Regions from separate parts of the Pseudomonas corni genome, predicted to be linked through region 3. Evidence: riboswitches for the same ligand, from Rfam matches in the RefSeq annotation. Region 3 holds a riboswitch; each other region holds the start of a gene.
What was found. Region 3 has a riboswitch for cobalamin ahead of cobW (cobalamin biosynthesis protein CobW). Riboswitches for the same ligand answer to the same signal wherever they lie in the genome.
Positions count from the first base shown of each region.

Region 1: linked by a shared signal. The riboswitch ahead of ACWKV9_RS12585 (ABC transporter substrate-binding protein) and the one ahead of cobW (cobalamin biosynthesis protein CobW) in region 3 are both predicted to bind cobalamin.
Region 2: linked by a shared signal. The riboswitch ahead of cobO (cob(I)yrinic acid a,c-diamide adenosyltransferase) and the one ahead of cobW (cobalamin biosynthesis protein CobW) in region 3 are both predicted to bind cobalamin.

Region 1 covers NZ_JBSKHW010000007.1:30,004-35,157, reverse strand. The annotation lists gene ACWKV9_RS12600 (winged helix-turn-helix transcriptional regulator) at 1-409, shown strand, start outside; gene ACWKV9_RS12595 (helix-turn-helix domain-containing protein) at 600-944, shown strand; gene ACWKV9_RS12590 (HipA domain-containing protein) at 944-1,675, shown strand; cobalamin riboswitch at 1,784-1,976, shown strand; gene ACWKV9_RS12585 (ABC transporter substrate-binding protein) at 2,118-3,131, shown strand; gene ACWKV9_RS12580 (FecCD family ABC transporter permease) at 3,128-4,144, shown strand; gene ACWKV9_RS12575 (ABC transporter ATP-binding protein) at 4,141-4,932, shown strand.
Region 2 covers NZ_JBSKHW010000001.1:591,314-596,467, forward strand. The annotation lists gene ACWKV9_RS02655 (C40 family peptidase) at 1-373, shown strand, start outside; gene ACWKV9_RS02660 (C40 family peptidase) at 470-1,006, shown strand; gene ACWKV9_RS02665 (PQQ-dependent sugar dehydrogenase) at 1,065-2,411, opposite strand; cobalamin riboswitch at 2,559-2,759, shown strand; gene cobO (cob(I)yrinic acid a,c-diamide adenosyltransferase) at 2,869-3,480, shown strand; gene ACWKV9_RS02675 (cobyrinic acid a,c-diamide synthase CobB) at 3,491-4,786, shown strand; gene bluB (5,6-dimethylbenzimidazole synthase) at 5,076-5,154, shown strand, end outside.
Region 3 covers NZ_JBSKHW010000004.1:267,633-272,786, reverse strand. The annotation lists gene ACWKV9_RS10010 (aldehyde dehydrogenase family protein) at 1-1,000, shown strand, start outside; gene ACWKV9_RS10005 (IclR family transcriptional regulator) at 1,103-1,960, shown strand; cobalamin riboswitch at 2,122-2,340, shown strand; gene cobW (cobalamin biosynthesis protein CobW) at 2,454-3,533, shown strand; gene cobN (cobaltochelatase subunit CobN) at 3,537-5,154, shown strand, end outside.

The DNA of each region.
Region 1 (5,154 bases), on a different contig from region 3:
GGACGCGCAGGAAGTGGTCCGCAGATCACAAGCCGCCTGCGCCGCGTTGAGCGAAGACGAAGACGGCCTCAAGCGCGACATCCTCGGCCATTCGGGCAACCGCTGGTCCTTGGGCGTCGTCCACGCTTTAGGCGTGAAGAGCCCGTTGCGCCATGCCGAACTGCGCAGGCAGCTTACGGGCGTCACCCAACGCATGCTTACTCACACGCTGCGTCAGCTTGAACGTGACGGTCTGATTACCCGACGCGATTTCAACGAAGTCCCACCGAAAGTCGAGTACGCCCTCACTGAATTGGGCATGGGTTTGCTGGTGCAGATGATCCCGCTGTGGACATGGGTGGTCGAAAACTCCGACGCCTTCACCGCCGCGCGTAAGCGCTATGAGCAGCATTCAAATGCGATGTCGTGAGTGTGGGCTGTGAAGCGTCGGAGCAAGCAAAAATCACTTCATCGCGTTTTTTTCACGCTATATAAGACTTATCTGCATAAGCTTTATCCTGATTAAGACGCATATTTTTGAATATTAAGCGTTCCATTTAAAATTTTAATACGTGCTATGGTCAGCCTTATCCAACTTAAAGCTTACGGTTATACGTGTTATGGAAAACTTCTTCCCGGTCATTTGTGCCGATAGCCTTAGCAGAATAGGCCTTCTCGTCAAAGCGCAGCGCCTTTCACTCGGCCTGCGCCAGTCGGACCTCAAGACAGCAATAGGAATCTCCGAACATACCCTGCGCAAAATTGAGAGCGGCTCGGAACGGGTCGATCTTCGATCATTCATGCTGGTGCTCTGGCGACTGGGCCTCACTGAGCGCGTGTTCACGTCGCTCGACGGGATAGAAACTACTTCGCAAATTACCCGTCATACCGATGGTGACGCCACTTACCAGAGCATCGCATCGAAACGGGTCCGATTGTCCAAACCCAAGCCGGAGGCATTCTGATGTCCCGTGCCTACATCTACATGGAGCACCCTTATACCGGGGCGGTGCTGACGCTTGGCCGCCTCACGCTAAATGGAAAGTTGGGCGAGTTTGTCTATGCCCCTGATCACGTGGAGCGTGGTGGCTGGGTGCCCGACCCCATCAATTACCCGCTACGGGCCGAGGCATTTGTCGGCATAGCAAAAAATCGTGGTATTCCTGGCTTCATCAACGACGCCATGCCGGACGGTTGGGGCGAGCGCCTGCTTCATCGCGCTTACGGCGAAGTGTTGGCCCCTATTGATTACTTGCTCAAATCGCCCAACAACGACCGCATCGGCAACCTCATGGCAGGGACCGCCAGAGACCCTACTGAGGGTGTGGGCCACGGTACAGTTCCGACGTTGAAAGGTCTGGCAAAATTTATCGAGGCCTGCGAGGCGGTATACGACGGTCAACTCGATGAGGCATCCATCACTACCCTCAACATTCGCCAGCAGCGATCCTCCTTGGGTGGCGCACGGCCCAAACGAACCTTGCAAGACAAAGGCATGCTAATCCTGGCCAAGCCCCGCGACCGATTCGATCAGTACGATTTGCCAGCGATTGAGTTTGCCTGCATGACCTTCGCCGCATCCAAAGGCTTTAACGTCGCCAACACCGCCCTGCATGCAGAGAACCCAAGCACATTGCTGGTCGAGCGTTTTGATCGCACGCCGCTTGCCGAGTTGCGGGGTGGGAGCAAGAGCTGAAGGACCATTACGGGCAGTGGCTCAAGGGGCCGGAACTAAATATGGTCCATAACGCCGTGGGCTCAGTTCGCATGCGCAAGTAGCCGGTTGTTGCCACCCCCAACGATCGACTACCATGCCGCCGCCGGTCCCGAACGGGATTAATAGGGAATCCGCGATGCCCCCAACGCATCAAACGGAACTGCCCCCGCAACTGTAGGTGCCGAGCCTGCTCCTGAACTGCCACTGGGTTTGAATCCGGGAAGGCTGGAGCCGGTGATGACGCACCAGTCAGGAGACCTGCCGGCCAAGCAAAATCACTAACCGGCGGGGTGTCCGGGAAGGACACCCTTGGGTCGTGCCCGGTTGAAATCCGGCACCCCGCTGCATCAATGGCAGCGTTCAAGTGTGTGTTTCCAGTCCGTACCCCTGCTCCGTGTACGGTTCAACTGGAGATTGCGACATGCCGTTGCTGCGCGCTGCCACCCTGTTCACTGCCCTGGCCCTCCCCGCCCTCGCCTGCGCTGCCCCCACGCATTTCCCGCTGACGGTGCAGAACTGTGGCAGCACGCTGACCTTCGCCCATGCGCCTGCGCGCGCCGTGACCATTGGGCAGGCGGGCACTGAAATGCTCTATGCCATGGGCCTGGGTGACAAGGTGGTGGGCACGTCCCTGTGGTTCAACGACGTGCTGGCTAAATACAAGGCGCAGAACGACGCGATTGAACGGCTCGCTGACAATGCACCGAGTTTCGAGTCGGTCACCGCCAAACGCCCGGAACTGGTCGCGGTCGAGCTGGAATGGATGGTCGGCCCGCAAGGCGCGGTTGGCACCCGGGAGCAGTTCCACGAGCTGAACATCCCCACTTATCTGATGCCCTCCGACTGCGAAGCCAAAGACAATTCGGTTGGTGCCGACGGCACCCGGCTTGAGGCGTTTCGCGTCGAGAGCATCTACAAAAGCATCAGCCAACTGGCGGAGATCTTTGACGTTCAGTCGCGCGGCGAGCAGCTGAATGCCGAACTGCAGGCGAGTCTGGCCCGGTCCGTCGCCATGGCGCAGAACAATGCCTTCAAGCACGCCAGCGCGCTGTTCTGGTTTTCAAGCCCGGGGCTGGCCCTCGACCCCTACGTGGCCGGCCACAAGGGCGTTCCAGACTTCATGCTCAATACCATGGGCCTGCGCAATGTGGTGGACTCCGATGAGGAATGGCCCACCGTTGGCTGGGAAACCATCGCGAAAGCCAATCCGACGTTTCTGGTCATCGCTCGCATGGACCGCCGTCGTTTTCCGGCGGACGACTACCAGAAGAAACTGGAATTCCTGCGCAGCGACCCGGTGACGCGCAACATGGACGCCGTAAAAAACAACCGCATCATCATCCTCGACGCCATGGCGATGCAGGCCAGCACTCGCACCTTCGAAGGCCTGGAAACGCTGGCTAACGCCATCAACAGCTACGACGCTGCGAAATGACGACAGTGCTTGCCCGTACTCTGTTGGCCCTCGCAATCTTGCTCTTCGCGCTGGGGGCAGGAGTCACTATCGGCGAAACCAATATCGAGCCCGGCGTCATCTTTCAGGTGTTGGCCAACAAGCTGTGGGCCGCCGGTTATCTGATTGATCCCATCGATGAAGGCATTGTCTGGAACTACCGTCTGACCCGGGCCCTGGTGGCCGCCGCCTGCGGGACCGGGCTTGCTACTTGCGGGGTGATTTTGCAGTCGCTGCTGCGCAATCCGCTGGCCGATCCCTACCTGCTCGGCATCTCGGCCGGTGCTTCCACCGGCGCCGTGTTGGTGGCCCTGCTCGGCGTGGGTGCAGGATTGATTTCTCTGTCGGTCGGCGCGTTTGCCGGTGCGCTTACGGCCTTCGCCGTAGTGGCGTTGCTGGCACGGGCCAGCGGTGCGTCCGGCGCTACCGGGCAAATCATCCTGGCGGGTATCGCAGGCTCACAATTGTTCAATGCGCTGACTGCGTTTCTGATCACCCAGTCCGCCAGCGCCGAGCAGGCTCGGGGCATCATGTTCTGGCTGCTGGGCAATCTTAGCGGTGTGCGCTGGCCGTCCGTTTGGCTGACCGTCCCGACCGCGCTGATCGGTCTAATCATTTGTCTGTGGCACCGGCGAGCGCTGGACGCATTCACCTTTGGCGCAGATTCGGCCGCGTCGCTGGGTATTCCCGTGCGCCGCGTGCAGATATGCCTGATCAGCTGCGCGGCGCTGGTCACGGCGGTGATGGTGTCGATCGTCGGTTCCATCGGCTTTGTCGGGCTGGTCATTCCCCATGCCGTGCGATTACTGACCGGCACCCAACACACACGCCTGCTGCCAGCCAGTGCGCTGGCCGGTGCGGTGTTTCTGATCGCCGCCGATGTGCTTTCGCGAACCCTGATCAAGGGCCAGGTGATCCCGGTCGGGGTCGTCACCGCATTGGTCGGCGCGCCGGTCTTTGCCTTGATCCTGATCGGTAGAAGGAACCCCCGATGAACCCTGCCACGCTTGTCGATAGCGATGTCGCACTGAGTTGTTCAGGTCTGGGTTTTCGCGTGCGCGATGCCGATTTGCTGCGGGATATCGACCTGCAGGTCTACCGTGGCGAAACCCTCGGTGTGGTGGGCCCCAATGGTTCGGGCAAATCCACCCTGCTCAAACTGTTGGCCGGGTTGCGCGTTCCGAGCGCCGGCGTTGTCCAGCTCAATGACCAGCCCATTGCTGGCATGAATCGCCGAAGCGTGGCGCAGACCCTAGCCGTGGTGGAGCAACAGGCCGACACGCTGGACGCGGTGTGTGTCTTTGATGCCGTTGCGCTAGGGCGGACCCCTTGGCTTTCAGCGCTCACCCCGTGGTCTGCGGATGACGATGCCATCGTCGAACAGGCGCTGGCCGATGTCGACGCCACGCACCTGAAGCGTCGAATCTGGGGCAGTCTCTCGGGAGGTGAGCGTCAGCGCGTGCATATTGCTCGCGCCCTGGCCCAGCGCCCGCAGATTCTGATACTGGACGAACCTGCGAACCACCTGGATATTCAGCACCAACTGACGATTCTGAAAGTCGTCCAGGCGCTGCCCGTAACCACATTGATCGCGCTGCATGATCTGAATCAGGCTTTGAGCTGTGACCGATTGGCGGTGCTGGAACGAGGTCGACTGGTCGCCCTCGGCACGCCGTTCGAAGTGCTGACACCGCAGCGTCTGCTGGACACCTTCGGTGTTGCCGCACACTATCTGACGGACCCATTTGATGGCGCTCAGGTGCTGCGTTTTCGCTCGGTATGAGCCGTCGTGATCCATCAGCCGGATCAGGCTGACTGTCGAATGGACTGGTTTTGCACCTGTTGCTCCAAATACACTAACAACAATCAGCGGCAGCCAACGCCACCTCTGTAGAAGCGAACTTGTTCGCGAGGCGCCCGGTCAGACACACCGCGTCAGCCCTATCGCCAACCAGTTGGCTCCTACAGATACCCTGCCTATGCCCCCCTTCAACAACCGGTGCCC
Region 2 (5,154 bases), on a different contig from region 3:
TTTTGATTGCAGCGGCTTCATCGGTTACCTCTTTCGTGAAGAAGCCGGCATGAGCCTTCCGCGTTCCACGCGTGAAATGATCAACGTCGACGCTCCCCTCGTTAAACGCAACGATCTCAAGCCAGGCGATCTGCTGTTCTTCAGCACCGCAGGCCGTGGTCGTGTCAGCCACGCCGGTATCTATCTGGGTGATGATCAATTCATTCACTCCAGCAGCCGTCGCAGTGGTGGTGTTCGGGTAGACAGCCTGGACGATGCCTACTGGGCCAAGACTTTCATCGAAGCCAAGCGCGCGCTGGCCATGGCACCTTCCCAGGTTGCCGAGACCACGACCGCAATGAGCTCGACTACACTCAAGCGCCAACACCGCTGATACCGGGCGTACAAACCGGAAAACCCCGTTTGTACGCACTTCCAGCTCCTGATTCCTGGGGGCTCAAGCCGCATCCTGTTATAGGTTGTTGTGTTTATGTCGTTACCGGTTCGCCTGATTGTCGTGTCATTGGCTCTGTTGCTGGCTGCATGTGCCAGCCCTCCGCCGCCAGCTCCGAAACGGGTTGCTCCCAAGCCCGTGGTTTCCGCTCCTTCTGACTTTTCCTCCCCGCTTGCTGATGACGTGCTTGTCCGTGCCATTGGGCTGGTGGGCACGCCTTATCGCTGGGGCGGCAATACTCCCGATTCAGGATTCGATTGCAGTGGTCTGATTGGCTACGTCTACCGAGACGCTGCCGGTATCAGCTTGCCTCGTTCTACCCGGGACATGATCACCTTGCGTGGCCCGGACATAGGCCGCAGCCAGTTGCAGACCGGTGATTTGGTGTTCTTCGCCACAAGCGGCGGCTCGAATGTGAGCCACGCGGGGATCTATGTCGGGGAAGGGCGGTTCGTGCATGCACCCGCAACCGGTGGCACGGTCAAACTGGACAGCCTGGACAAGCCCTATTGGCAGAAAGCCTGGCTGAACGCCAAGCGCGTGATTCAGCCTTCGAGCCTGGCGCGGCAATAAAGACCTGAACTATGGTGTGGAAGGGAGCAAGCTCCCCTCCCACAGATTTATCGGCGAATCATTTTGCCGCGCTAGAAGCCTGAGCAGTCTTCGCCGCTGTCACCCGCCAAATCTTGTTGCCGACGTCATCGGCGACCAAAAGCCCGCCGTTATTGTCGTTGATCACGCCAACCGGACGGCCTTGCGCCTTTTCGTCTGAACTCAAAAAGCCTGTCAGCAGATCGACCGGCGTGCCGCTGGGCTTGCCGTCCTTGAATGGCACAAACAGCACCTTGTAACCGCTGTAGGGTTTGCGATTCCACGAACCATGCTGACCGATGAAGAGCCCTTCAGTGAACGGCGCTGGCAAGGTTTTGCCATCAGCGAATGTCAGGCCCAATGAAGCCGTGTGCGGGCCTACTGCGAAATCAGGCGGGATGGCCTTTGCCACAAGATCAGGATTCTGCGGCGTCACGCGCACGTCCACATGCTGGCCGTAGTAGCTGAATGGCCAGCCGTAGAAAGCGCCATCCTTCACCGAAGTCACGTAATCAGGCACCAGATCGCTGCCGATTTCGTCACGCTCGTTGACTGCTGTCCACAGCGCCCCGGTGTGGGGTTCCCAATCCATGCCGTTGGGATTGCGCAGCCCGGACGCGAAGATTCGGTGCGAGCCGTTCGCCGGGTCCACTTCCCAAATAGCGGCACGACCTTCTTCCTTGTCCAGACCGTTTTCACCCACATTGCTGTTGGAGCCAACGGTCACGTAAAGCTTTTTCCCGTCCTTGCTGGCGATGACGTTCTTGGTCCAGTGATGGTTGAGCGTGCCGCCCGGCAAATCGACCACTTTGGTGGGCTCACCGCTGATCGAGGTCTGGCCGGCTTCATAGTTGAAGCTGATCAGCCGATCGGTGTCGGCAACGTAAAATTTGTTACCCACCAGCGCCATGCCAAACGGCGAATTGAGGTTTTGCAGGAACACCGTGCGCGTTTCAGCGACGCCGTCGTGGTCCTTGTCGCGCAACAGGGTGATGCGGTTCGGGCTGGGAACGCCAGCACCGGCGCGGCCCATGACTTTCTCCATCACCCAGCCGCGAATGCCTTTGCCGTCATCGGGTTTGGGTGGCGAATTGGTTTCAGCCACCAGCACGTCACCGTTAGGCAGCACGTACAGCCAGCGTGGATGATCGAGGTTTTCAGCGAACGCGACGACCTGAGTGCCTGGCGCCGCAGTCGGCTTGGCGCCATTGGCCCAGCCGACGGCGGGCGCGATGTTTACGGTAGGGATCAACGTCTTGTTGGGCTCGGGCAGTTTGGGGGATGTGCCCATGCCTTCACTGACTTGCAGTTTCGATGACTCGCCGCAGCCCGCGAGCCCTCCGGCAACCAGCAGCACCAAGACAACCTGAGGTCTGAGCTTGAACATTGTCGATCTCCATTTCGTAGGCATTTAGTATTTTTGTGTATCTAGGTAGAGGTACCTGAGCCTTCTTAGGTTCAACCGGCAACCCGGGTCTGTGCCAAGTGCCGATGGGGAGCCGCATTGATTGACGCTCAAACCTCAACCCTCTACCCTTCGCCACTTGTTTCAGGTGCCCTTCGGACCAGTCTCGACAGGGTGAAACAGGGAAGCCGGTTAGATTCCGGCACTGCCTCCGCAACGGTAAATGAGAAAAGCCACGCACAATGCCACTGTGTTCTCTGAACATGGGAAGGCGCGCGGCCCGAACGTTCGCTCATGAGTCCGGAGACCGGCCTGATCCAATTCCACAGCATTTCGGAGGGCGATGCTCTGCGTCACGGCCTGTCTAACAGGCGCCGTGTTGCCAGTGCCTGCTCGTGCTCTCCGTCTGCGCCTACTTGCCCTCAAGCGGAGAGCTGAGATGAGCGAAACCCCCGAACGCGACGAACGTCACCTGGCGCGCATGCTGCGCAAAAAGGCCGTGATGGACGAGCGTATTGCCAGCGCCCCCAACGAATGCGGGCTGTTGCTGGTGCTGACCGGCAACGGTAAAGGCAAAAGCAGCTCGGCCTTCGGCATGCTAGCCCGCGCCATGGGCCATGGCATGCAGTGCGGCGTGGTGCAGTTCATCAAGGGCCGCAACAGCACGGGCGAGGAGCTGTTCTTTCGCCGCTTCCCCGAACAGGTGCGCTACCACGTCATGGGCGAGGGCTTCACCTGGGAAACTCAAGATCGCCAGCGCGATATCGCCGCCGCCGAAGCCGCGTGGCGCGTGACTCAAGACATGCTCCAAGATCCGAACATCGGCCTGGTGATCCTCGATGAACTCAATATCGCTCTCAAACATGGCTATCTGGATCTTGAGCAGGTGCTTGCCGATCTGCAGTCGCGTCCGCCGATGCAGCACGTGGTTGTGACTGGCCGTGGCGCCAAGCAGGAATTGATCGATCTGTCCGACACAGTGTCGGACATTGCCGTGGTCAAGCACGCGTTTCAGTCCGGCATTCGCGCGCAGAAGGGCATTGAGCTGTGAGTGACCGTTCATGATTCAAGCCAGGCAATGCCCTGCAGTATTGATCGCCGCTCCCGCCTCCGGTCAGGGCAAGACCACCGTTACAGCGGCCCTGGCCCGGTTGCATCGCAATCAAGGCCGCAAGGTTCGAGTGTTCAAGTGCGGACCGGACTTTCTCGACCCGATGATCCTCGAACGCGCCAGCGGTAACTCCGTTTACCAGTTGGACATGTGGATGGTAGGGGAGGACGAAAGCCGACGCCTGTTGTGGGAAGCTGCCGCTGATGCTGACTTGATTTTGATTGAAGGGGTGATGGGGTTGTTCGACGGCACGCCTTCCAGCGCGGACCTGGCGCGACGTTTTGGCGTGCCGGTGTTGGGTGTGATCGACGGCACCGCCATGGCACAAACATTCGGCGCGCTGGCTTTGGGGCTGGCCCGTTATCAGCCGGACCTGCCGTTTGCCGGCGTGCTGGCCAACCGGGTCGGGACCGTGCGCCACGCGCAACTGCTGGAGGGCAGCCTTACCGAAGGCTTGCGCTGGTACGGCGCGCTGTCCCGGGAAACCGGGATCGAACTGCCGAGCCGGCATCTGGGCCTGGTTCAAGCCAGCGAGCTGAACGATCTGGATGTGCGCCTTGATGCTGCAGCCAATGCGCTCGCCAGCACTTGCGAAGTCGCGTTGCCGCCTGCTGTCAGGTTCGATGCACCGGACTTCATTACCGCAGAGCCGCTGCTCAAAGGCGTGCGTATCGCCATCGCCCATGACGAAGCCTTTGCCTTCATCTATGGGGCCAGTCTCGATTTGCTCCGGGCGATGGGTGCTGAGTTGTCGTTCTTTTCGCCCATCCGTGATCAGCAGATTCCCGACGCCGACAGCCTCTATTTGCCGGGCGGTTACCCGGAACTGCACCACGTCGCACTGGGTGAGAACAAACCGATGCTTGATGCGATCCGGCAGCATCATGCCGACGGCAAACCGCTGCTGGCCGAATGCGGGGGCATGTTGTATCTGCTCGATGCCTTGACGGACGTCGATGGTCAGCGCGCCGAGCTGGTTGGCTTGCTCAAGGGCGAGGCGGTGATGCAGAAGCGTCTCGCGGCGCTGGCGCTGCAGAATGTCGAGCTGCCCGAAGGCACCTTGCGCGGCCACACGTATCACCATTCTCTGACCAGCACCGAGCTGCAACCGATCGCCCGAGGCGTCAGCCCCAATGGCGGGCGCGGCGCGGAAGCGGTGTATCGCGACGGCCGAATGACCGCTTCCTACGTGCACTTCTATTTCCCTTCCAACCCCCAGGCGGTGGCGGCGCTGTTTTTGCCATGAGGTATTTCTGTCACGCCGCCAAACCCGTGGGAGCGGACTTGTCCGCGAAGACTCAGTTACAGGCGCAACAAATGCATCAGACTCACTGGCCTCTTCGCGGACAGGTCCGCTCCCACGGGTTTTGTGTACGGCGCAGGTATTTGCCGCTGTCGCAGAACGCTGTAGGAGCGCGCTTGCCCGCGATGGCTTTGTATCAGGCGCTAAAGATGTGGCGAATGTACCGACCCATTCGCGGACAGCTCCGCTCCCACGGCGATCTGTGTTCGTCAGCGAATTCGGGGTGGACATCGTGACCGACCAATCCTTCAGCCCGGACGAGCGCGCCGCGGTCTATCGCGCAATCGCCGAGCGGCGTGACATGCGTCACT
Region 3 (5,154 bases):
TTACCCGCTGCTGATGGCCGCGTGGAAGTTGGCCCCGGCGTTGTCCATGGGCAATTCGGTGGTGCTCAAGCCTGCCGAACAATCGCCGTCCAGCGCCGTGCTGCTGGCGCAGTTGTTCATGCAGGCGGGTGGTCCGCCAGGGGTGTTCAACGTGGTGCAGGGCTATGGCGCCGAGGCGGGCGCGGCGCTGGCGCTGCACATGAATGTCGACAAGATCGGTTTTACCGGTTCGGTTGAGGTGGGCAAAAAGATGTTCATCTACGCCGGCCAATCGAACATGAAGCGCGTGACCACCGAATGCGGCGGCAAGAGCCCGCAGATCATTCTCGCTGACGTCGCTGATCTGGATCGGGCCGTGAGTTACGCCGTGAACGGCATTTATGCCAATCAGGGTGAGGTGTGCAACGCAGGCTCCCGGTTGCTGGTGCAGGACAGCATTTACGACGCGTTCATCGAGCGATTCAGTGAGGTCGCCCAGGGCCGATATCTGCCGGGCGACCCTTTAGATCCAGCCACGCGCATGGGCTCGATGGTGTCTTTTCAGCAGCAGAAACGCGTGCTGGGCTACATCGACAAAGCCAATGCCGAAGGCGGGCGTCTGGTGTTTGGCGGCGGTATTCCCAAAGGTCTTGAGCATGGCGCCTATGTCAGCCCGACGCTGTATGCCGATGTCAGCCCGCAGATGACCCTGGCCCGAGAAGAAGTGTTCGGTCCGGTGGCGGCGGCGATTCGCGTGACGGGGCTCGACCATGCGCTGGAGATCGCCAACGACTCCATCTATGGGCTGGCGGCCTCCGTCTGGACGCAGAATATCGATAAGGCGCTGACCTTCGCCCGTGATGTAGAGGCCGGAATTGTCTGGGTCAACTGCTTCGATCATGGCGACATGACCCAGCCGTGGGGTGGGTTCAAACAGTCGGGCAACGGTCGTGATCGTTGTCTGGAAGCGCTGACCCAATACTCGCAAACCAAATCGGTGTGGGTGCACCTGGGCGGTTGACGCCTGCCATGTGTCGGGTACAGTCGCGGCGTGTTGATCCTGGGTTGTGCCCGCATTGCGGCAATTCCGACATCAATAAAAAATCATTATTCGCGAGCCATCATGAGTCAGTCCGAGTCCATGCCAAACGACAAACTGCCCGCTGAGGAGGCCGTCGCCGACAAGACTGCGCCGGAACAATCGCCGCTGTTCGCCAGTACGCTGGCCCGCGGGCTGGAGGTGATGATGGCGTTCCGTGCGGGCAATCCGAGCATGAACCTTCCGGAGATCGCCGCCGCCACGGGCATTACCAAAAGCGCGGCCCAGCGTTTTGCCTTCACGCTGGAAACCCTGGGTTATCTGCGCAAGGACCCGCAAAGCAAGCGCTATCAGCTCACTCCCCGGGCGCTGTCCCTGGGTTTCGGATACTTGCAGACCAACAGCCTGATCGATCGCGCCTCGCCCTATCTGCATCAGCTCAACCGCGAATGCCACGAGAGTTGCAATCTGTCAGAACCTGACGGGGATCAAATGGTGTTTGTCGCCCGCTTTCCCAGTCACAACCAGATCATGATCCCGATGCCGCTGGGCCTGAGCCTGCCGATGTACTGCACGGCGTCGGGCCGCGCCTACCTGTCGCGCCTCGATCCCGAGGCTTGCGCAGATCTGCTTGACGCCATGCCCCGACCGTCTCACACCCACGCCACCGTCACCGATATCGATGCCTTATTGAAGAAGATTGCCCAAGCGCGGGAGGAGGGCTACAGCAGCATTGAGGGTGAATACTTCCTCGGCGATATCAGTCTGGCCGCGCCCATTGTGGATGCGGGGGGAATGCCGCTGGGCGCAATCAACATCTCGGTGCCCGCCAGCCGCTGGAGCTTCGAAGACGCCCGCAAAGCCTTTGCGCCGGCACTCATCCATACCGCCCATGCGATTTCCAGTGCCGGCTGGAGTCAACGTTCGGGTGGGTTTCGATAGCCGGGTGCAGAGAATGGCGGTCCCTGTAGGAGCGAACTTGTTCGCGAGGTGGGCTGCCTGACGCATCGCAATCGCCGGCTCACCAACACGTGGGCTCCCGCAATCAAGCGGCGCCCAAGCCCCAGCCATCAACCCGTCATTGACCTGACCATGCCCACTGCGTAGCCTTGCGCAGTCGAGGTTCGCCGGTCTGTGTTCTGTCAGATCGGCGCTAAGAAGGGAATGCGGTCAACGCCGCAGCTGCCCCCGCAACTGTAAACGGTCATGTTCATTGCACAGCCACTGCGCGAGCGGGAAGGCGCGATGAATGCCTGTCGGATTTCAACCAAACCGCCAGCGCCACCGTAAGCCAGGAGACCTGCCTCGACCGGACATTGCGTCCACGCATTCTCACTACAACCGGGCGGGGTGATCCGGTGGCGAATCGAACGGCCAGCGCCCGCGCTGTGCGGTTCTCGTCCCCTTTGCCCGCCGCACCGCCAAAGGGTATCCGATGAAAACACTGGCCAAACTTCCCGTCACTATCGTCACCGGCTTCCTCGGCTCGGGCAAAACCACCTTGTTGCGCCACATGCTCGACAACGCCGAAGGGCGTCGCATCGCCGTGATCGTCAACGAGTTTGGCGAGCTGGGCATCGACGGCGACATTCTCAAGCAATGCACCATCGGCTGCACCGAAGAAGAAGCCACCGGCCGCGTTTACGAGCTGGCCAACGGCTGCCTGTGCTGCACGGTGCAGGAAGAATTCTTCCCGGTGATGCGTGAACTGGTCGCCCGTCGCGGCGACCTCGACCACATCCTCATCGAAACCAGCGGCCTGGCGCTGCCCAAGCCCTTGGTCCAAGCCTTCCAGTGGCCTGAAATCCGCAGCGCCTGCACCGTTGACGCCGTGATCACCGTGGTCGACAGCCCGGCAGTTTTGGCCGGCACCTTCGCCGCGTTCCCGGATCAGGTCGATGCCCAACGCAAACTCGATCCGAACCTTGACCACGAATCGCCGCTGCACGAGCTGTTCGCTGACCAACTGGCGAGCGCCGATCTGGTCATCCTCAACAAAGCCGACATGCTCGACGCCGAATCTCTGGCCGCCGTGCGCGCCGAAGTCGCCGAAGAACTGCCGCCTGCGGTGAAAGTCATCGAGGCCAGCAAAGGGCAGCTGCCGATCAGCGTACTGTTGGGCCTTGGTGCGGAATCCGAGCAGCACATCGACGGCCGCAAAACCCACCACGATCATCACGAAGGTGACGACCATGACGACCACGATCATGACGCCTTCGATTCAATCTCAATTACCCTGCCGCAAGCGGACGAAAGCCTGTTGCTGGACGCGCTGACCCAGGCCGTCGTGCAGCACGGCATCCTGCGCGTCAAAGGTTTCGCGGCGGTTCCCGGCAAGCCGATGCGCCTGCTGGTGCAGGGCGTGGGAACGCGTTTCGACAAGCACTTCGACCGCGCCTGGAAAGCCGACGAAGAGCGCGTCACGCATCTGGTACTGATCGGCCAAGAGCTTGACGCGGCGGTACTCGAAGCCCAATTGCGCGCTGCGGTCACCGTTGTGGCGGTAGAAGGCTAATCCATGCACCTGCTCAGGACCCAGCCCGGCGGTTTCGTACCCGACGACAGCATCGCTGACCTGGGGCAAACCCCCGCCGATCTGGTGATTCTGTGCAGCGGCGACTCGCATCTGGCGTTGCTCGCTGAAACCGCGCAGCAACTGCCTGACGACTACCCCAGTCTGCGTCTGGCCAATCCGATGCAGGTGCAAAACCACGCCTCGGTCGACCTCTACGTGGACGAGGTGCTCCGTCACGCCAAGGTCATCCTGATTTCCCTGCACGGCGGCATTGGCTATTGGCGCTATGGCGTCGAGCGGCTGGTGGAATTGGCGGCGCGGGGAGTGAAACTGATTCTGGTGCCGGGCGACGATCGTCCCGATCCTGAGCTGAGCAGCCTGAGCAATGTCCCGCCGGCAGACGCCGAGCGGCTTTGGCATTTCCTGCGCCAGGGCGGCAAACACAACGCGCTCCAGCTTTATAGGTGCCTGGCGAGTGGCTGGCTGGGTCGCGATTACCCGTGGAGCGAGCCGTCTACGCTGTCGCGCACCGTTATTTATCACCCACACAAGGCCAGCGCTGAACTGAGTGACTGGCAAGCCGATTGGCTGCCGGACCAACCTGTCGCGGCGCTGCTGTTTTATCGCTCGCATTTGCAGGCCGCCAATACCGGGTTTATCGACGTGTTCTGCGAGCGCCTTCTGGCTCAGGGCATCAATCCGCTGCCCATCGCCGTCGCCAGCCTCAAAGAGCCCGCCTGCCTGAGCGCAGTCCAGGACTGGATGGACGAAGCGGACGCCGAGATTATCCTCAACACCACGGGTTTCGCCCAGTCCAGCCCGGAAGCGCCGCATCTGCGGCCGTTTCGCCGCAATATCCCGGTGATCCAGGCGATCTGCGCCCAGGATAACGAACCGGCATGGCAGGCCAGCGAGCAAGGCCTGGGCCCTCGGGATCTGGCGATGCACATTGCGCTGCCGGAACTGGACGGGCGGATCATCAGCCGGCCAATCAGTTTCAAGGACCTGGCCTGGTATAGCGAGCGCAGTCAGTCCGATGTGGTGTGTTATCGCGCCCAGCCCGAGCGCATGGATTTCGTCGCTGAACTGGCGCGGCGCTGGGTGCTGCTCGGCCGCTTGCCCAATCAAGATAAACGGGTGGCTTTGATCCTGGCCAATTACCCGACTCGCGATGGGCGTATCGGCAATGGCGTCGGTCTCGATACCCCTGCGGCGGCGTTGAATATCCTGCGTGCGCTGCAACATGAGGGTTATCCGCTGGCGCCGTTGCCCGAGACGGGCACCGAGCTGATTCACGCGCTGCTGGGCGGGGTCACCAACGACCCCGACAGCCGCGATCAGCGCCCGTGTCATCAAAGCATGGCGATGGCCGAATACCTGGCGGCATTCCAGGCCCTGCCTGAAGCCAATCAACAGGCGGTGATCCAGCGTTGGGGCACGCCGGACAGCGACCCGATGTGCCGCAGCGGCCGGATGATGGTCGCAGGTCTGCGTTATGGCCTGACCTTCATCGGCATTCAGCCAGCCCGTGGCTACGACGTCGATCACAGTGCTGTTTATCACGACCCGGATCTGGTGCCGCCCCACGGCTATCTGGCGTTTTATTTCTGGCTGCGTAAAA